Regions from separate parts of the Micromonospora sp. NPDC023888 genome, predicted to be linked through region 1. Evidence: riboswitches for the same ligand, from Rfam matches in the RefSeq annotation. Region 1 holds a riboswitch; each other region holds the start of a gene.

What was found. A riboswitch is a leader RNA that binds a small molecule or an ion and turns the genes downstream of it on or off. The one in region 1 is predicted to bind cobalamin.
Region 2: linked by a shared signal. The riboswitch ahead of cobN (cobaltochelatase subunit CobN) and the one ahead of AB0F61_RS33820 (ribonucleoside-diphosphate reductase subunit alpha) in region 1 are both predicted to bind cobalamin.
Region 3: linked by a shared signal. The riboswitch ahead of AB0F61_RS11960 (acyl-CoA thioesterase) and the one ahead of AB0F61_RS33820 (ribonucleoside-diphosphate reductase subunit alpha) in region 1 are both predicted to bind cobalamin.

Annotation. Positions count from the first base shown of each region.
Region 1 covers NZ_JBEZZW010000073.1:5,021-11,514, reverse strand. The annotation lists gene AB0F61_RS33825 (ribonucleotide-diphosphate reductase subunit beta) at 1-346, opposite strand, end outside; gene AB0F61_RS33820 (ribonucleoside-diphosphate reductase subunit alpha) at 403-2,721, opposite strand; cobalamin riboswitch at 2,916-3,132, opposite strand; gene AB0F61_RS33815 (enolase C-terminal domain-like protein) at 3,697-5,091, shown strand; gene AB0F61_RS33810 (FadR/GntR family transcriptional regulator) at 5,101-5,823, shown strand; gene AB0F61_RS33805 (ATP-binding cassette domain-containing protein) at 5,928-6,494, opposite strand, start outside.
Region 2 covers NZ_JBEZZW010000018.1:116,938-123,431, forward strand. The annotation lists gene ileS (isoleucine--tRNA ligase) at 1-676, opposite strand, end outside; gene AB0F61_RS18365 (hypothetical protein) at 1,096-1,761, opposite strand; gene AB0F61_RS18370 (hypothetical protein) at 1,794-2,075, opposite strand; gene AB0F61_RS18375 (hypothetical protein) at 2,077-2,406, shown strand; gene AB0F61_RS18380 (hypothetical protein) at 2,403-3,113, opposite strand; gene AB0F61_RS18385 (RNA polymerase sigma factor) at 3,106-3,687, opposite strand; gene AB0F61_RS18390 (hypothetical protein) at 3,807-4,142, shown strand; cobalamin riboswitch at 4,657-4,786, shown strand; gene cobN (cobaltochelatase subunit CobN) at 5,124-6,494, shown strand, end outside.
Region 3 covers NZ_JBEZZW010000010.1:130,680-137,173, reverse strand. The annotation lists gene AB0F61_RS11980 (copper resistance CopC family protein) at 1-327, opposite strand, end outside; gene AB0F61_RS11975 (Dyp-type peroxidase) at 324-1,565, opposite strand; gene AB0F61_RS11970 (copper chaperone PCu(A)C) at 1,562-2,161, opposite strand; gene AB0F61_RS11965 (copper resistance protein CopC) at 2,227-4,254, opposite strand; cobalamin riboswitch at 4,386-4,600, shown strand; gene AB0F61_RS11960 (acyl-CoA thioesterase) at 4,726-5,238, shown strand; gene AB0F61_RS11955 (zinc-dependent alcohol dehydrogenase family protein) at 5,355-6,341, shown strand.

The DNA.
Region 1 (6,494 bases):
CGTCGGGCACGTACGTGTCGAGCAGGTTCAGGTAGAACTGGACGTGCACGGCCTCCTCGAAGAGCTGCCGGGACAGGTAGAGGCGGCCCTCGGGGCTGTTGACGTGCTGGTAGAGGTTGAGCACCAGGTTGTTGGCGACGATGGTGTCGCCGGTGGCGAAGAATGCCACCAGGCGGCTGACCAGGTGCCGCTCGGCCGGGGACAGCTTGTCCAGGTCGGCGAGGTCGGCGTGCAGGTCGACCTCCTCGACGGTCCAGGTGTTGCGGATGGCGTCGCGGAACCGGTCGAAGAAGTGCGGGTAGCGCATCGGGCGGAGGGTGAGGTCCATCCCGGGGTCGAGCAGCATGTGCGTGGTCCTCGTGTCGGTGGTGCTGGCGTCGGTGGTGGCGGTGTCGGCGGCGGTCACTGGCAGGCCTCGCACGACTCGGGGTTCTCCAGCGAGCAGGCCAGCGCCTCCGCGTCGACGACGACGGGTGCGACAGCGCTGACGGTGGCCTGCTGGATCCGGGTGGCGGGGCGGGAGCGCAGGTAGTAGGTGGACTTCAGCCCGGCCTTCCAGGCGTACAGGTACATCGAGGAGAGCTTGCCGATTGTCGGTGCGGCCAGGAACAGGTTCAGCGACTGGGACTGGTCGATGAACGGGGCGCGGGCGGCGGCCAGGTCGATCAGGGCGCGTTGCGGCAGCTCCCAGGCGGTGCGGAACAACTCGCGGACGCCGGCCGGCAGCTCGGCGATGTCCTGCACCGACCCCTCCGCCCGCTTGATCGCCGACCGGATCGGTTCGGTCCACAGGCCGCGGGCCTTCAGCTCGCGTACCAGAGCGGTGTTGACCTGGAGGAACTCCCCCGACAGGGTCTCGCGCTTGAACAGGTTGGACACCTGCGGCTCGATGCACTCGTAGCATCCGGCGATCGAGGCGATGGTCGCGGTCGGGGCGACCGCCACCAGCAGCGAGTTGCGCAGCCCGTCCGCCTCGACCCGCTCGCGCAGCGCGTTCCACCTTGCGGTCTGCGTGCCCTGGACACCCCACAGGTCGGGCTGCAACTGGCCGCGAGCGGCGCGGGTCTGCCCGTACGCCGGGTGCGCGCCGACGTCGCGCGCCAGGTCGGCGGAGGTCTCCAGCGCGGTCAGGTACAGCTCCTCGCTGATCCGGGTGGACAGCTCCCGGGCGGCCGGGGAGTCGAACGGCAGTCGCAACGCGAAGAAGACGTCCTGCAGACCCATCAGCCCGAGCCCGACTGGCCGCCAGCGCGGGTTGCTCGCCGCCGCCTGCGGGGTCGGGTAGTAGTTGATGTCGATGACGCGGTCGAGGAAGGTGACGGCGGTACGGACCGTGGCGCGCAGCCGCTCCCAGTCGATGCCACCGTCGGTGAGGTGAGCGGCCAGGTTCACCGAGCCGAGGTTGCACACGGCGGTCTCGGCGTCACTGGACACCTCGATGATCTCGGTGCACAGGTTGGACAGGTGCACCACGTTGCCGTCCTCGGCGGTCTGGTTGCACAGCCGGTTCGCGGCATCCTTGAAGGTCATCCACCCGTTGCCGGTCTGGGCCAGGGTGCGCATCATCTTCCCGTACAGCTCCCGCGCCGGGACCTGCCGGACGTAGCGGCCCTGCGCCTCGGCCTCCCGGTACGCGGCGTCGAACCGCTCGCCCCACAGGTCGGGCAGTTCGGGCACCTCGTGCGGGTCGAACAGCGACCACATCTCGTCGGCCTCGACCCGGCGCATGAACTCGTCCGGAACCCAGTTGGCCAGGTTGAGGTTGTGGGTGCGTCGGGCGTCCTCACCGGTGTTGTCCCGCAGTTGCAGGAACTCCTCGACGTCCGGGTGCCACGGCTCCAGGTAGACGCAGGCCGCGCCCTTGCGCCGGCCGCCCTGGTTGACCGCGGCGACGCTCGCGTCGAGCGTGCGCAGCCACGGCACGATGCCGTTGGACTGCCCGTTGGTGCCGCGGATCAGCGCGCCCCGAGACCGGACCCGGGAGTACGCGATGCCGATGCCGCCGGCGAACTTGGACAGGTTGGCGACCTGGGCGTACCGCTGGTAGATCGAGTCCAACTCGTCGCGCGGAGAGTCGACCAGGTAGCAGGAGGACATCTGGGTGTGCCGGGTGCCGGAGTTGAACAACGTCGGTGAGCTGGGCAGATAGGCCAGGCTGGACATCAGTCGGTAGAAGCCGACCGCCTCGTCCGGTGTCTGGGACAGCCCGCAGGCCACCCGGAGCAGCCAGTACTGCGGGGTCTCCAGCACCAGCCGGCTGGTGGGGTGGCGCAGCAGGTACCTGTCGTACACCGTGCGCAGGCCGAAGTACTCGAATCGCCGGTCGCCGTCCGGGTCGACGGCGTCGTCGAGCACGGTGGCGTGCGCGGCCACGAAGGCGGCGGTGTCGTCGCCGATCAGGCCCTCGGCGTGGCCGACCCGGATCGCCGCGCTGAACGAGGTGATGCCCTGCCGACGTACCTCCTTGTCGACGTAGCCGGACAGCAGCCGGGCGGCGAGGCGCGAGTACTGCGGTTCCTCACCGATCATCTCGGCGGCGGTCTGGATGGAGAGCCGGTCCAGCTCGGCAGTCGTCGCGCCGTCGTACAGGCCGCTGATCGTGCGGGTGGCGACGCGCATCGGGTCGACGTCGGTCAGGTCGTCGGCCCACCGCTCGACCGCCCGGACGATCTTGTTCAGTTCCACGGATTCGGTGGTGCCGTTGCGCTTGCGGACCTGCATCGGCGTCCGCCGCACGGCCGCGTCGCCGCCTGCCGGGACTACCTCGGTGACTGTCACCACTCACTCCTCGCGAGTTCGAGACCTGATGGCCCCTCGGACGCGTGGAGACAGACACCGGCGGACGCCACGCCGGCACGGCGTGGGTCAGGTGGCGTCAGCCGTCCCACGCGGCCTCGGACCGCCGCCACCCGGGTGCGGGTACGCGGCGCGCTGGCAGGTCTTCGGACTCGCGGGCATGACCGGTTGACCGGTCCCCTACTGGCCGTCGCTTCCCAGGCCGATTCGTGGCCCAGTGCTGATGACGGCTGTCGTTCCCACTCACCGCTGCGGGACAGTCCCGGATTTTCACCGGGTTCCCTCTTGCCTCGACCGCTCGGGCTGAGCGGCCGAACCAGCTGCGTTCGACACCATATATAGGGACGCTGCCGTTGTCACACCCCACATGTCGGTCCCGGGCGTGTCGACGGCGGTGCCCGTGATGGTCGTCACCGGCGTCGGCGACCAGGCCGGCCCGCGCCGACGCGCGGCGGCGCGACGCCCGCGCGGAGTCCGGTGACCGGGCGGGTGTCGACATACGGAAAGGTGTGATGTATTAAGTCTTTAGATGTAAAGTTCCCTACCCATACCTGACCGTCAATACGGCTATCCGGAGTGGACATCCAATCTTCCGGGCCACTCTCCACTTCCGGCGCCACCTCCCCAATCGGGCCGGGAGGACCTCAGCGGCCGACGAGCCGAACAGGAGCCACCACGTGCCGAGGGCGCCTACCAGCGCGACGAATCTCGCCGCCCTCGCGGTCGGTCCGGTGGACCGGGACCGGCGAGCAGGATGACGGCTCGCCAGCGAATCCGTATCCCGGAAAAAACATTCGATGTCTTCGATTCCTGGGGGATCGACATCGTTGACGCGTCGGATTGGCCCTCCGTATACTCCCAGAGATCATCTGATCTTTAGCCTAGCCGGGCGAGGAGCGCATGCCGCAGATCACCGCCGTCACCGTCGAGGACGTCCGCTTCCCCACCTCCCTGACCGCTGACGGCTCCGACGCCATGAACAAGGACGGCGACTACTCGGCGGCCTACGTCGTCCTGCACACCGACGGCGTCGACAGCACCGGTGCGCCACTCGCGGGCCACGGCCTGACCTTCACCATCGGCAGAGGCAACGACATCGTCGTCGCGGCGGCCGTCCACCAGGCACAGCGCCTCGTGGGCGTGGACGTCGCGACCATGGCGTCGGACATGGGCGCGGTCTACCGCCTACTCACCTCCGACTCCCAACTGCGGTGGCTCGGCCCGGAGAAGGGCGTCGTCCACCTGTCGCTGGCCGCCGTGCTGAACGCGTCGTGGGACCTGGTCGCCCGGGTCGCCGACAAGCCGCTGTGGCGGCTGCTCGTCGACATGTCCCCCGAGCAACTCGTCGACATCGCGGACCTGCGCTACCTGTCCGACGCGCTGACCCGCGACGAGGCCCTCGCCATCCTGCGCGCCAAGGAGAGCACGAAGGCCGCCCGTCTCGCCGAGCTCGACCGGACCGGCTACCCCGCCTACACCACCTCGGCCGGTTGGCTCGGCTACGGCGACGACAAGCTGCGCCGGCTGTGCCAGGAGGCGGTGGACAGCGGCTACGGCTACGTCAAGCTCAAGGTGGGCGCCAACCTCGACGACGACATCCGCCGGTGCGGCATCGCCCGGGAGATCCTCGGCCCGGACCGCAACCTGATGATCGACGCCAACCAGGTGTGGGACGTCGGCCAGGCCATCGAGTGGGTCAAGGCCCTCGCGCAGTTCGAGCCACTGTGGATCGAGGAGCCGACCAGCCCCGACGACATCCTGGGCCACGCCGCCGTCCGACGCGCCGTCGCTCCCATCGGCGTCGCCACCGGCGAGCACTGCCACAACCGGGTGATGTTCAAGCAGTTGTTCCAGGCCGAGGCCATCGACTTCTGCCAACTGGACACCGGCAGGCTGGCAAGCATCAACGAGATCGTCGCCGTGCTGCTGCTCGCCGCGAAGTTCGACATCCCCGTGTGCCCCCACGCCGGCGGTGTCGGGCTGTGTGAGATGGTCCAACACGTGTCGGTGCTCGACTACGTCGCGATCTCGGGAGATCTCACCAACCGGGTCACCGAGTTCGTCGACCACCTGCACGAGCACTTCACCGACCCGTGCGTCATCCAGGACACCGGCTCGGGCAGCGGTTACGTCCTGCCCCGCGAGCCCGGCTACTCCACCCGGATGCGTCCGGAGTCGGTCGAGCTCTACCGGTTTCCCGACGGCCACTACTGGGCGGCGACAGACCCGACTACGGTGTCATCTTCGGAGCCGTACGTGATCGCGGGTGGGACGGCCACCCCCGCCGGCCGCTAGGGGGATGTCATGTCGCGCACCGACGAGGTGGTGAACGGCATCAAGCGGATGATCCTCGAAGGGCACTTCAAGCCCGGGGATCGCCTGCCCATCGAGAAGGACCTCGCCGAGTCGCTCGGCGTCTCACGGGGCTCCCTGCGCGAGGGCATGTCGGCGCTGTCGATCCTCGGCATCGTCAACATCCGCCAGGGCGACGGCACCTACGTCACCAACCTCGACGCGCCGCAGCTCCTGGCCCCGATGGGTTTCGTGGTCGACTTCCAGGGCCAGGGCGACCCGCGGCACGTCCACACCGTCCGGCGGCTGCTGGAATGCGAGGCCGCCCGCCTGGCGGCGACCAGGATCACCGACGAGGCCCTCGCCCAGGCGGGGGACCTCCTCGACGAGGCGGCCCGGATCGCCGGTCGGTCGCCGCAGGAGCACGAACGGATCATGGAGATCGACATCGCGTTCCACCGGATCATCGCGGTGCACGCCGGCAACCCGGTGCTCGTCGGTCTGATCGAGGCGTTCGCCGGGCGCACCCTACGCGGGCGGCTCTGGCGGAGCCTGCACGAGGAGGGCGCGGACCGGCGTACCCACGACGAGCACGTGGCGATCCTGAAGGCCCTCCTGGCCCGGGACCCGGAGCGTGCCCGGATCCGGATGGCCAACCACCTGATCGGGGTGGAGGAATCGCTGCACGGGCAACCCGACGACGGTGACGCCAACGCCGAGCCGGCACGGTTCTGAGCGCCCGCCCCGGCGTACGACGGCCCGCTTCGCACCCACCCACGGCCCGGCGGCTCCGGGGCGCGCCACCGATCACGTGATCGTGCGCGCCCCGGTCGACGAGTTCAGCGTTCGTCCCGCTCTCCGCCGGTGCTCCCGGTCATCGCCGCGACCAGGTCGTCGGTGGTGACCTCGTCCGCGCGCAGCCGGGCCGCCCGACGGCCGAGCCGCAACACCTCGACCCGGTCGGCGATCTCCAGCACCTGCGGCATGTTGTGGCTCACCAGCACCACCGACATGCCGGCGTCGCGGGCCCGCCGGACGACGTCGAGCACCCGCCCGGTCTGGACGACACCGAGCGCCGCGGTCGGCTCGTCGAGGATGACCACGTTCGTCGCCCAGATGATGGCGCGGGCCACCGCGACGCACTGGCGCTGCCCACCGGACAACATCGCGATCGGGGTGGTGACCCGGGGGATCCGCACGCCCAGCTCGTCGAGGGCCGCGGCGGCCCCCTGCCGCATGGCGCGCTTGTCGAGCAACCCGAACCGGCCGAGCGGCCCGGAGCGCAGGATCTCCCGACCGAGGTACAGGTTGGCCGCCACGCTGAGGTCGTCGGCGACGGCGAGATCCTGGTAGACGGTCTCCACCCCCGCGCGCCGGGCGTCGACGGGCGTGGAGAACTGGACGGG
Region 2 (6,494 bases), on a different contig from region 1:
ACCGCACGTACACGGACGGGTCGGTGACGGTCTCGTACCCCTGCGCCACCTCGTGGTCGGACAGCGTCGTGCCGTCGCGGGTGCAGTACGGGGCGACCCGGAAGTCCTCCACCAGGCGCCCGCCGTCGTGGATCTGCTTCAGTGACCACCAGACACTGTCCACGTACTCCGGGGACATCGTCTGGTACGGGTGCTCCAGGTCGATCCAGTAACCCATCCGCTCGCTGAGCTGGACGAACTCGTCCACGTGCCGCAGTACCGAGGTACGGCACAGGGCGTTGAACTCGGCGATGCCCATCTTCTCGATGTCGGGCTTGCCGCTGAGCCCCAGCTCCTTCTCCACGGCGAGCTCGACCGGCAGGCCGTGGCAGTCCCAGCCGGCCCGGCGGGGCACCGAGAAGCCCCGCATCGTCCGGTACCGGGGAAAGAGGTCCTTGAAGACCCTCGCCTCGATGTGGTGGGTGCCCGGGGTGCCGTTCGCGGTCGGCGGCCCCTCGTAGAACACCCACGGCGGACCGTCGGCCGTCTGTTCCAGACTCCGGTCGAACACGTTGTTGGTCTGCCACCACTCGATGACCGCACGGTCCATCCCACCAAGGTCGATCTTGGTGGGTAGTGGCACGAATGGCGACTTCGAAGGACCGTCCGGCACCGACGTTCTCCCTACACTCCACATCCGCTCACGCGGGCATCAGGTCACTGCCCACGCGGGGACGAAGTGTCAGGCGTACGGCCAGGACTCCGCGGTACCACCCCGCTTGCGCCCGACGGTGCGGGCGCCGCTCCATTTCGCGACGTGACGTGTCGCTACGTCCGGGTCTACTGGGGCGGCCGAGCTGCCCGTTCTTCCGGAGGCTCCCCGGTGATGGCCGGATCGGTGCCGATGCCGTTCAGCATAGCTGTCCGTGGGTGCGGCCAGCGGCCGGAGTGCTAGGGCATGTTTCATAGGAACTGGCCGGCCTGCGGCGGGCCCGGACGACGACCGGCGGCGTTGCGGTTTCGCCCGGATACGACACCGGTATCCGAACGAAACCGCGCCTTGCCGGATCGCCGCCCGGACTCCGCCTCGGCTCGATCGCCCTTATGAAACATGCCCTAGGCGTGCAGCCAGACGCGGAGCGGACCGGTGGTGCTGAAGCCGGCGGCGCGGGCCGCCGCCAGGTCCGCTGTGGTTTCGTAGCCGAGCAGCGGCGTGCCGGGCACGGTGGCGCACATCGCGCGCCAGATGTCCCGAGGGTTGTCGGTGCGGGTGAACAGGTTGGAGACGCCGCACGGGCCGCCGCCGGTGAGCACCGCCCCGCCGGTGATCGCACCCCGGTCGTCGTGGCGGGCGAGCACCCGTACCCGGGGGTCGGTCAGGAGCGCGGGGCGGAACAGCTCCCCGCCGCCGTGCGCCGCCGCCCAGGCCGCCAGGTCGTCGGCGGTGGCGACCTGGCTGAGGGGTGCGTCGGCCGGCGGCGCCCCCGGTTGCCGGTGAATCCACTGCGCGTCGAAGAGCACCCGGAACCCGTACCCGGACAGGTCGAGGTCGGCGAAGCTGTCCTTCACCGACGCGCCGGGCCCCACGTCGACCCGGGCCAGCAGGGCCACGGCGTCGACGCCCGGCCGCAGGGTGACCGCGTCCGGATACCACTGTGGTGAGCGGTGCGGGACCGACCAGGCGTCGGCGTCGGTACGGCCGGCCAGCCCGTGGGTGCCGCAGACGATGTCGCACCATTCGGCGTTGTCGCGGGCCGCCGCCACTCGCGGGTCGTTCAGCATGCCCGGCAGCCTAGGCGGCTGAAGGGCACGGGTCAGGGGGCGTAGACCAGGTCCATCGTGTCGGTATGCCCGGACCAGCGCAGGTCGAGGTGCCAGCACCCGGCCTGCGGCATGTCGATGATCGACGGACCCGGACCGCCGGCGACCTCCCGGGTCACCCTCGTGTCGGTGCCGTCCAGCGTCGCGGTGATCACCAGGGTCGCCGGTGCCGACGGGTCGGGCGAGGTCGTGGCGGCGCGGGCCACCCACAGGATCTTGTTGTTCGACCCGTCCTTCCGCACCTGGCGCAGTGGGTGAGCGAACAGCACCGCCACGATGTCGCCCCTCGCGCCGAAGACGTGCGGGCCCCGGCTGGTCCCGTGGAACCCGGCGTCCGCCCAGTCGGGAAGCGACGCCGTCTCGACAGGCGAATGGCAGCCCGTCGCGGCGCTCGGGCTACCCACGACGCTCGCCGTGCTCGCGACGCCTGCCGTGGTGGCGGTCGGCGCGGCCGACCCGCCGCCGGTCGCGGCCGTGCACCCCGCCAACAGAACCACCGATGCCGCCAACGGCAACCTGCCCCAGAAACCCATCTCGACCCCTCCGGTACGCGTCGACGACTCGTCGCATCTTCAGGACACCGGCCGCGCCCGTCAGGTTCCCTAGCGCAGTGAGCGGGCGATCTCGATCGCCTCGGCCCTGGTGACGGCGCCCTCAAGCCGGTAGCTCACGCCGGCGTCCTGCCAGATCAGGGTCGAGGCGGCGAGTCGGGCGCTCTCCTTGTGGACCGCTCCGGAGCGGTCCACGTACGACAGCACGTGCGGGCCGTCGACCCACACCGCGAAGTCGTCGTTGACCTGCACCCACTCCACTCCCGGCGGTGTGACCTCCTTGTGGAAGGACAGGTTGAGGCGACCGTCGAACGCGTCGACGCGCAGCGCGCCGCCGTCGTAGAGCAGCGTCGCGACCCGGCAGGCGCCGGTGGGATCGGGGTCGGCGACCAGCACCCGCTCGGGCGGACCCAGCTTCGCCGGTAGGCGGATCGGGAACCGTACCGAACGTTGTGCCTCGTCCAGACCGGCGACCCGCTGCGCCGGCAACGGCGACGCCACGCCACCGGGCAGCGTCGGCGCGGACGAGACGGCGATGCTGACGCCGGCAAAGCGCAGCAGCCCGGTGACCGCGTCCGCGACGGCGGCACGGGTCGGCGGAAACACCGCCACGAGCAGGGCGACGAGCGCCGCCGCGGCGAGCGGGCGCCACCGCCGCACCGGCCGGTGCAGCCGTCCACGGACCTGGGCGCGCACGTCGGGCGGCTCGGGCGTCTCCAGCCAGACCGACAGGTCGCGCAGTTCCCGTTCGAGGTCACCCATGCCGGACCTCCTCCCGGTCGAGCAGGCCGCGAAGCTTCGCCAGGGCCCGGGACGTGCGCGACTTCACAGTGCCCCGAGGACAGCCCAGCGCCGCCACCGTCTCCTCCTCGCTGAGGTCGAGGAAGAACCGGCAGACGATCACCTCGCGGTCCCGTACCGGAAGTTGACGCAGGGCCTGCACCAGCGCGGCGCGGCGCTCCCCGGCGAGGACCGCTCCCACCGCACCGTCCTCGGCGATCTCCGACGTCGGGTCCGCCGCCGCGGCGCGCAGGACCAGCCCGTCGCGCCGGCCGCGGGACCGGTGCAGGTTGCGGGTCTCGTTGGCGACGATCGCGAGCAACCAGGACCGGAAGGACGACTCACCCCGATAACGGGACAACTTGCGGTACGCCTTCACGAACGCCTCCTGGATGACGTCCTCGGAGTCCGAGCCCGCGCCGAGCAGCATCGCCGTCCGGTACGCGGACGCGGTGTGCCGGGCGACCAGGAGGTCGTACGCCTCCAGGTCGCCGGAGCGAGCGCGGGTGACGAGCGCGTCGTCGTCCAGGGGAACCTCCGTTCGGGTCACACTCATGACACCGCTCACCCGCCGCGGGTTCCAGCCCCGTCGGATCAGCTGTCTCCCACCCGGCGTGCAGCGTATTGCCAGGATTCGGTGCTGCACTGGAGGGGCGTCGAGGGAAGGGGTGGGGCATGAGCTGGTTCAATCGCCGGTCGCGGGGTGTCGAGGCGACCCCGACGAAGCTGGACCGGGAGGCGACCCGCGAGGACCTCGCCGCGCTGGAGGAGTTCGTCGCCAGCCGGCGCGGGGTGGAGTTCTACCTGGAGCCGGAGACCACCGCCACGGACACCACGGTGGTGGCGGTCGCCCACGACGGGGAGTGGATCCGGCGCCGCACCGGCACGCCGCGAGCCGCGGGATCCATCGCCCGCAAACACGCGGTGCCGCTGTACGAGGCGGGCCGCACCGGCTACCCGGAACGGATGCGTGCCTGGAGCCGGGCCCACCCGGAGCGGCACGCCCGCTGAGGCTCGTCTGCTCAGGCAGCCGGGGGCGTGCCCGGGGGCGCTGTCCGGCGTCGATCATCACACTGCCGCGCTCGTCGGCCACGACGGCGACGCCGGCCCGGAGCGCCTCCGGTCCGGATCGCCCGGACAGAGTCAGACCCGGCCGGCGAGGTGGCGGAATCGCATGGCGACGATGGTGATCGCCCCAGGGATTGATCGCGGACGCTGATCCGGCGGTCACCCGTCCTCGGTGAGGGCGTCGGCCGGCACCGCCCTGCCGGATGATCGGCGCAGGTCAGAGTTCATTCGGACGTCCTTTGCTCTGCTTACCTATCGGCACCGGTGACGCTCCGTGTCCGGTGCACATGGGTAAGCAGAGCAAAGGACGTCGGGCATTGATGTGGGGCATTGCTCCGTGCGGAGTCGCGCTCGCGCCAATCGCTGAAGCTCGATGAGTGCCGTCCGGCTGGCGGGGTCGGACCGGCGTTGACCGGCGGCGCGGCGGTGTGGCAGCATTCGCGGCCTGACGGCAGTGAAGGAAGTCGGTGCGAATCCGACGCGGTCCCGCCACTGTCACCGGGGAGCGATCCCCCCTCGTGAGTCACGGCCGTGTGTCTGCGGCTGGAAGGCCGGGGGAGAGCGTCGATCCGGAAGCCAGGATACTTCGGCCGTCGGGATGTGCCCCAGGGCGTGGACACCCGAGGAGGACCCGATGACGCACGGCGTCGCATTCACCGATGACCATCGCCACGACAGGTTTCGTGGGCGCCGCACCGCGCCCGCGACCGGCCGCGCCCGTACGCTCCGGGCCGGCCTCGTCGGCGTGCGCCAGGTCGACCGCGCCGGCCACCGGTCCCACTGAGCTGAGCGCGCGGCGCTGACCGGCCCCCGACGTCCGCGTCGGCGAGCTCGGCCGCGCCGTCGTACCGGCTGACGCCGCACCCACCCGCTTCGTCCAGGTCGCCCCCGTGGCGGTCAGGGCGTCACTCTCCGGAGCCTGCCGTGCGCATCCTGCTGCTCTCCACCGCCGACACCGACCTGCTGGCCGCCCGCGCCAGCGGCGCCGACTACCGGCTCGCCAACCCCACGCGGGTCGCCGCCGACGAGGTGCCCGCCCTGCTCGACGGGGTCGCCCTCGTCGTCGTACGCCTGCTCGGCGGTCGACAGGCGTGGCCGGACGGCCTCGCCGCGGTGCTCGCCACCGGTGTGCCGACTGTCGTGCTCGGCGGCGAGGCGCTGCCCGACGCGGAGCTGATGGCCATCTCCACGGTGCCGTCCGGGGTCGTCACCCAGGCCCTGGCGTACCTGGTCGAGGGTGGGCCGGACAACCTCGGACAGTTGGCCCGGTTCCTCTCCGACACGGTGCTGCTCACCGGCGAGGGGTTCGCCCCGCCCGCACCGACTCCGGCGTACGGCGTGCACCGCGAGTACCCCACCAATCCGGAACAGCCCACCGTGGGGATCGTCTTCTACCGGGCACACGCGCTCGCCGGCAACACCGACTTCGTCGACGTGCTCGCGGACGCGGTCCACAAAGCCGGCGGCAACCCGCTGCCGATCTTCTGCGGCTCGCTGCGCGGGCTGACCGCGAGCGCGGGCCCGCTCGGGCTCTTCACCCGCTGCGACGCGCTGCTGGTCACCGTGCTCGCGGCCGGCGGAGCGGTCGCCGCGGACGCCTCCGGGGGCGGCGACGAGGACGCCTGGGACGTCGGCGCACTGGCCGCCCTGGAGGTGCCGATCATCCAGGCGCTCTGCCTGACCAGCACCCGTGAGCAGTGGGCCGGCAGCGACGCCGGACTGTCCCCGTTGGACGCGGCGATGCAGGTGGCCATCCCCGAGTTCGACGGCCGGATCATCACCGTGCCGTTTTCGTTCAAGCAGATCGACCCGGACGGCCTCTCGGTCTACGCCGCCGATCCCGAGCGGGCCGCCCGGGTCGCCGGCATCGCGGTGCGCCACGCCCGGCTGCGGTACCTGCCGAACCCCGACAAGCGGGTCGCCGTGGTGCTCAGTTCGTACCCCACCAAGCACTCCCGGGTCGGCAACGCCGTCGGGCTGGACACCCCGGTCTCGGCGGTCCGGTTGTTCGCCGCGCTGGCCGAGGACGGCTATGACCTGGGCGACGCGCCGCCGCCCGCCGACGGGGACGCGCTGATCCACGCGCTGATCGCCGCCGGGGGTCACGACGTGGAATGGCTCACCCCGGAACAGTTGGCCGGCGCCGAGGCCCGGATTCCGGGGCACACCTACCGGCGCTGGTTCGACCAGGTCCCGGCCGAGCTGCGCGAGCGGATGCGGGAGCACTGGGGTGAGCCGCCCGGCCAGCTCTACACCGAGGGCGGCGACATCGTGCTCGCCGGGCTGCGCTTCGGC
Region 3 (6,494 bases), on a different contig from region 1:
GTTGGGCAGTGTGTCGGTCACCTCGACCGTGCTCGTGGCCCCGGCGACCACCGGCTCGCCGGTGGCGAGCTTCCGCCTGGCGGCGTCGGTGAGCACGATAGTGGTGAACGTGGGGTCGAGCCGCTGCATGAATTCCAGGGCGATCTCGGTCGGCGCGCTCGACAGGGTCGCGTCCCGAGCCGGCGTCGACGACCTGAGCGAGTTGTGCGCCCAGGCCGGGGCGGCCGGGACGAGCAGCGCCACGAGGACGGCGAGCACCGCCGCGCCGAGCCGGACGGCGGTGGGGCGGGGCGGCGGCCCGGGCACGGCGGCCTCTCCGGTGGTCATCCGAGCACCTGCTCGCCGATCCAGCCACCCGGCGGGCATCCCGGTGGGATGGCGAACACGGCGGACCCGATCGGCGTGGTCCATTCGTTGAGCAGGTCCCGCTCGGCCAGCCGGCGTTGGATGGGCAGGAACTGCCGGGCGACGTCGGCCTGGTACGAGGTGAAGATCAACCCGCTGTCGGCGTGACCCTCGGCTGTCGGCACACCGTCGTAGTTGTAGGGCCGGCGCAGGATCTTCAGCCGGTCGTCGGTGACCCGGGCACGGGTGAGGTGGGAGAAGTCGGGGATGACGGTGAGCCCGTCGGGGCCGGTGGCGGCGAAGTCGGGCTCGTCGTGTTCGGCGGTGCCGGTGAGGGGTGCGCCGGTGTCGAGCCGCCGCCCGATGGCGAGTTCGCGGTCGGCGCGGCCGAGCAGGTCCCAGGTCTCCATGTTCATGCTGATGCGCCGCACCACCACCGTGGTGCTGTCGCGCAGCCACGCCGGGCCGTCCGGCACCCAGAGGGCGGTGTCCAACGGGATGCCGGGCCGGGGGTTTGCCGTGCCGTCGAGTTGGCCGAACAGGTTGCGCTGCGTGTGGCCGCCCGGCTCGACGCCCGGGCTGCGCCGGAAACCCCGCTGGACCCACCGGACGGTGGCGAAGGGCCGACTGTCCTTGATCAGGACCCGTTGGGCGTGGGCGACGGTGACCGCGTCGTCCGCGCAGATCTGCACCAGCAGGTCACCGCCGGACCAGGCCGGTTGGAGCCGGTCGACGCGGAACGAGGGCAGGTCGCCGACCGAGGCCGGCCGCCGATCGTCGACACCTGCGGCCCGGTACAGGCCGGGCCCGAAGCCGAAGGTCACGGTCAGCCGTGCCGGCAGCAGCCCGAGTTCGGCCTCGGTGTCGGCAAGCGCGGGTTGACCCTGGGTGAGCCGGGCCGCGTCGTCGGTGAGCAGCCGCAGCATCCGACCCAGCGCGGCCCGGTCGGTGCCGGCCCGCAGGGTCAACGCGACGAACGCCGCGTGCGCCTGCGGTTCGGTGGCGACCCCGGCCTGCCGGGCACCGTGGAACGGCTCGACCAGGCCGCCCACGCTCGCCGCCAGCGTCGTGTCGACGGCGGTCACCGACGATGGCTCGGCCTTCCCGGCGCGGGTCACGGCGATCGCGGTCCCGCCGGCCACGGCGCCGCCGGCGGCGAGAGCCCCGCCGGTGAGCAGGCCACGCCTGCTCACCGGCCGGACGGGCGACGTCCCGGTCACGATGCCGGACTCATGCTCATCCCCGGCGTCGCGCTCGTGCCGGGCATGGGCTCCCCGTGGCCGGGGGCGTAGCTCTCCTGCGCGCCGGTGAACGGCTTGGCCACCGCGCGGAACTGCTGGGTCCGACCGTCGGCGAAGGTCAGGGTGACTGTCAACTCGTCGCCGGCCTGAACGGGCTTGGTGAGGTTCATCAGCATCAGGTGGTCGCCACCGGGCTCCAACGCGTGCGTGCCCTTGGCCTTGATCACGATGCCGCCCTGCTTCGGCCGCATGACCATCTTGCCGTCCTCCATGGCCATCTCGTGCAGCTCCATCGGCGACACCGAGGTCGTGGCGCTTGTCACCGTGACATCGCTGTCGCCGTCGTTGACCAGGGTCCCGAAGGCCGCCGTCATTCCCTTGTCGGCCGCCTTCACCCACGGGTCCCGAACGCCGAGCACACCGGCGTCCGAGTTGGCCGAGACCGACGCGGACGGGCCTGGCTGCGCCGCCGACGAAGCGTCGGACGAGTCGCAACCGGCGGCGCCCAGCGCCAGGATCGCGGCGGCGAGGACGGTGGCCGAGCGGTGTGAACCGAGCGGGCTGGTGGTGCGCATGTGTTCTTCCTCCGATGATTGCTGCTGGCTGGATGGTCGGCCGCAGCGGGGAGAAAGTTCCGGTCTCAGGGCACGTTGATCGTGAACTCCGCGGTGTGCACCTTGCCGCCGACCTGGAAGTCGAAGAACGCCCGGTACCGGCCCGAACTCGGGGCGGTCAGCCAGAACTTGACCGACCCGTCGACCAGCTCCGGCTCGGGGTGGACGTGCACGTACCCGAGGTCGCCCTCGCGGACGACGACCAGGTGCCCGTACGCGCCCAGGTACGGCTCCAACCGCACCGGTACGGTCGGGTCGGCGCTGACCTGGAAGTGCATCGGCGCCGTCACCCCCACCGTCGGGGTGCCGTTCATCGACACCGTGTACGGCCCGGCCGTCGCCTGGGCCTGCACCGGCGGCAGCGCCGTCGGGGTGTGCGCGCCGGGCACGGTGTGGTCCACGCCCAGCACGAGAGGAAGCTGCGCGCCGTTGGTCGCGGTGACGGAGAAGTCGGCGTAGACGCGGTAACCGCCGGGCCGGGCCAGCGTCAGGGGGACGCTCCAGGTGCCGTCGGACGCCATCGTCGGATGCAGGTGCTGGTAGCCGGACAGGTCACGGCCGACCACGATCAGGTGCAACGGCTTCTCGTGGACGACAGCGAAGCGGGTCGCCGGCTGCCTGTCGGTCCCGACGATGCGGAAGCGGTAGTCGGCGCGTACCCCGGGCGGTTGGGACCGCTCCAGCGGTTGCAGGGTGTACCCGCCGGCGCTGACCGTCGTCCCGGTCGCCAGCGTCTCGCCCGTAGCGGCGTCACCGCGATGCGTGTGCGGCCCGGTGCCCGCCGGGTGTTGGTGCCCGTCGGTCGCGGAGCCCACCTGCCCCGAGGCGGGCGGACCGCCCGCGGGCTGTCGGGCGTCGCGGTTCGCCGGGTTCTCGTCGCCGGTCCCGATGCGGGCCAGCCCGAACCCGGCCAGCAGAGCGATCACCAGCCCGCCGACGAACAGCGCCAGCTGGGTGTTGCTCAGCCGGGATCCGGACGTCGCGGCGGCGCGGTCCGGGTCGGGCAGTGCTCCGGGGCCGGTCGTCGGCTCGCCGTCCGTGCTGGTGACGGCCTCCGCCACCTGATCGGTCGGCGTCGGCTCGACCGCGACGCCCGTGCGGGCCGTGACGACCGTGTTGCCCTTTCGCGCCGCCGGCACGGTGGCGGGCCGCCGCTTGCCACCGGCGGTCTTGCCCGCGCCGGCCTTGCCCCCGACGGTCCTGTCCCCGGCGGCCTTGCTCCCGACGCTCCTGCCCGCGCCGGCCTTGTTCGTGGAACGGCCGCCACCGCCGCGTCGACCGGAGGTCGCCGGCGAGGTGCGGCCCCGGCCGGTGGATGCCGATCGGCGACGCCAGACGACGAACCCGGCCACCGCCCCGGCCGCCACGATCGCCACCGCCCAGCCGGCCCAGGCCGGTGCTCCGGATCCGCTCTCCTCGGTCGACCCGGTCGACGGGCCCGCCGCAGCCGGCGGGGTCGACGGATCGTCCGCAGTGGTCGGCACCGCGGAGGCCTGCCCGGACGTGCCGTGCTGCTCGGCGGCGGCGACCAGCGCCGGGTCCGGTTGGGTCGACGGCGGGGTCCACCCCTGTGGCGCCGCCGTCACCCGCCCGTCGTAGCGGAAGGTCAGGGTGCCCCGTACGGCGTCGCCGTCCGAGGCGAGCGACAGGTAGCTCACCGAATACTGGCCCTTGGCGGGCAGGTGGGCGACGGTCACCACCGCAGGGAACCCCGTCGTGTACTCCCGTGGCTCGAACTGCCCGTTGACCAGGAAGTACTCCCGTACCGGCTTCTCCAGGGGCTTCGGTTCCCCCTGCGACCAGCCGTTGTCGACCCGGGTGCCGCCCGGGGCGGTGATCGTGAAGAACGCGTTGGCGGCGGCCTTCTCGGTGAAGTAGAGCCGCACCTCCGTCAACGGCTCGCGCACCGTGGCGCCGCTCGCCGGTGTGGACATGGCAAGAGTCCCGTGAGCTGCGGCGGGTTGGGCGGACGCGAGGAGGGCGACCGCCGAGGCGAGGAGGAACGCGAGGAGGCCCGAGACCACCCGCCCGCAAGTCTGGGGGAGACGACGCATCTGGATATCCTCACCGCCGCGAGACTTTTTTCAAGAGGTGGCGATCTTCTTCCTCGATTGACAAAAGTTGACGATGACGCCGTACGCCACCGCAGCAGGACGCCCCGGGCGGACAGATTCCCTGGCCAGCTATGCTCGCCGGCGGCGCTGGTTCGCCCCGTCGTGACCGGCGGGGCGTCGTAAGAGGGAACCCGGTGAAAATCCGGGGCTGCCCCGCAGCGGTGAGTGGGAACGACAGCCGTCATCAGCACTGGGCCAACGGCCCGGGAAGCGACGGCCAGTAGGGGACCGGCACGACCGGTCAGGCCCGCGAGTCCGAAGACCTGCCGGCGCCGCGTACACAACCGTGTGCGCTGCCGTCGGCCTCGCGGGTGGGCTGAGCGGGTGACGGGCCGTGCGTGCGCGGCCACGTCCTCGTCAGCGTGTGTCCGCGACCCGGCGGTGTGGTTTCCCGAGGGACGGACTACCGCTGTGCACGACACCACCACGATCGCCGGCCGCGCGCCGTCGGCGTCGCACCTGACCCTTTCGCAGATCATGGACCAGCACCACACCAACCTGATGGGTACGGTGCACGGCGGCCGGATCCTCAACCTCATCGACTCCGTCGCCGGTGTGGTCGCCGCCCGGCACTCCGACGGCCCGGCGGTGACCGCCGCGATCGACGAGACGGCGTTCCTCCGCGCGGTGCGGGTCGGTGACGTCGTGCACGTCGACGCCCGGATCACCTGGGCCGGGCGCAGCTCGATGGAGGTGGCCGTCAAGGTGACCGCCGACCGGTGGGACCGGGCGGTGCCGCCCACCGACGTGGCAACCGCGCACCTGGTCATGGTCGCCATCGACGACGACGGCCAGCCTCGTACCGTGCCACCGCTGCTGCCGGAGACGGACGGGGACCGGCGTCGCTACCGGGAGGCGGAGATCCGCCGGGAGCACCGGCTGGCGCTGCGACGCGCGCTGCTCGACGGTGCCGACGACGGCTGAGGCGCGCCTCGGTCCGCCCGATGCGGCGCGGGCCGGTCCGCGGAAGCCGCCCCGCCGTCGATCTGGTCGGATAGCGTCCACCTGAAGCCCCCTCGATCACGGAGAGTGTGGATGGTATGCGCGCTGCGGTGCTGCGGGAGTTCGACGTTCCGCTGACAGTCGAGGAGATCGCTCAACCCACCCCCGAGCGCGGGCAGGTGCTGGTGCGGATCGTCGCCAGCGGGGTCAACCCGCTCGACACGAAGATCCAGGCGGGAAAGGCCGCGCACGCGCGCATCCAGCTTCCCGCGGTGCTCGGCCTGGACGTTGCCGGCGTCGTCGCGGCGGTCGGCGCGGAGGTGACCGACTTCGCGCCGGGGGACGAGGTGTACGGGCTGTGCGGGGGCGTGGGCGACCTCCAGGGTTCGCTCGCCGAGTACGCCGCCGTGGACGCCCGGCTCCTGGCCCGCAAGCCGAACACACTCTCGATGCGGGAGGCCGCCGCGTTGCCCCTGGCGGCGATCACCGCCTGGGAGGGGCTCGTCGACCGGGCCGGAGTCCGAGCCGGGCAGAAGGTGCTGGTGCACGGCGGCGCCGGTGGTGTCGGATACGTGAGCGTCCAACTCGCCCAGGCGTGCGGCGCCGAGGCGTACGCCACGGGCGGGCCGGCGAGCATGCCGCTGATCGAGAGCCTGGGCGCGGTGCCGATCGACTACACCTCGACGAGCGTCGAGGAGTACGTGCAGACGTACACCGGGGGCGAGGGGTTCGACATCATCGCCGACAACGTGGGCGGCTCCACCCTCGACGCGTCGTTCGCTGCGGTGCGCACCTATTACGGACACGTGGTCAGCGCGTTGGGTTGGGGAACGCACTCGCTCGCCCCGCTGTCGTTCCGGGGAGCCACCTATTCCGGGGTGTTCACGCTGCTGCCGATGCTGACCGGGCGCGGTCGTGAACACCACTGTGAGATTCTGCGCGAGGTCGCGGCGCTTGCCGAAGCCGGGGCCATGCGCCCGCGACTGGACCCACGCACGTTCACGCTCGACACGGTCATGGACGCCCACCGGCTGGTCGCCAGCGGCAGCGCCAACGGCAAGGTGGTCGTGGACATCGTCGGTTGAGCTCGTCCACCATGCCAGCCATCAGGCGGCTCATCGACGGCGACACCACGCCCACCCCGGCGGTCGGCGAGACGTCAGCCGACCCTGCCACCGGTCTGGGGCTTGCCGGCGGCGCCGGCTGGACATCCCGCCATCCGGCGACCCGGGCGAGCC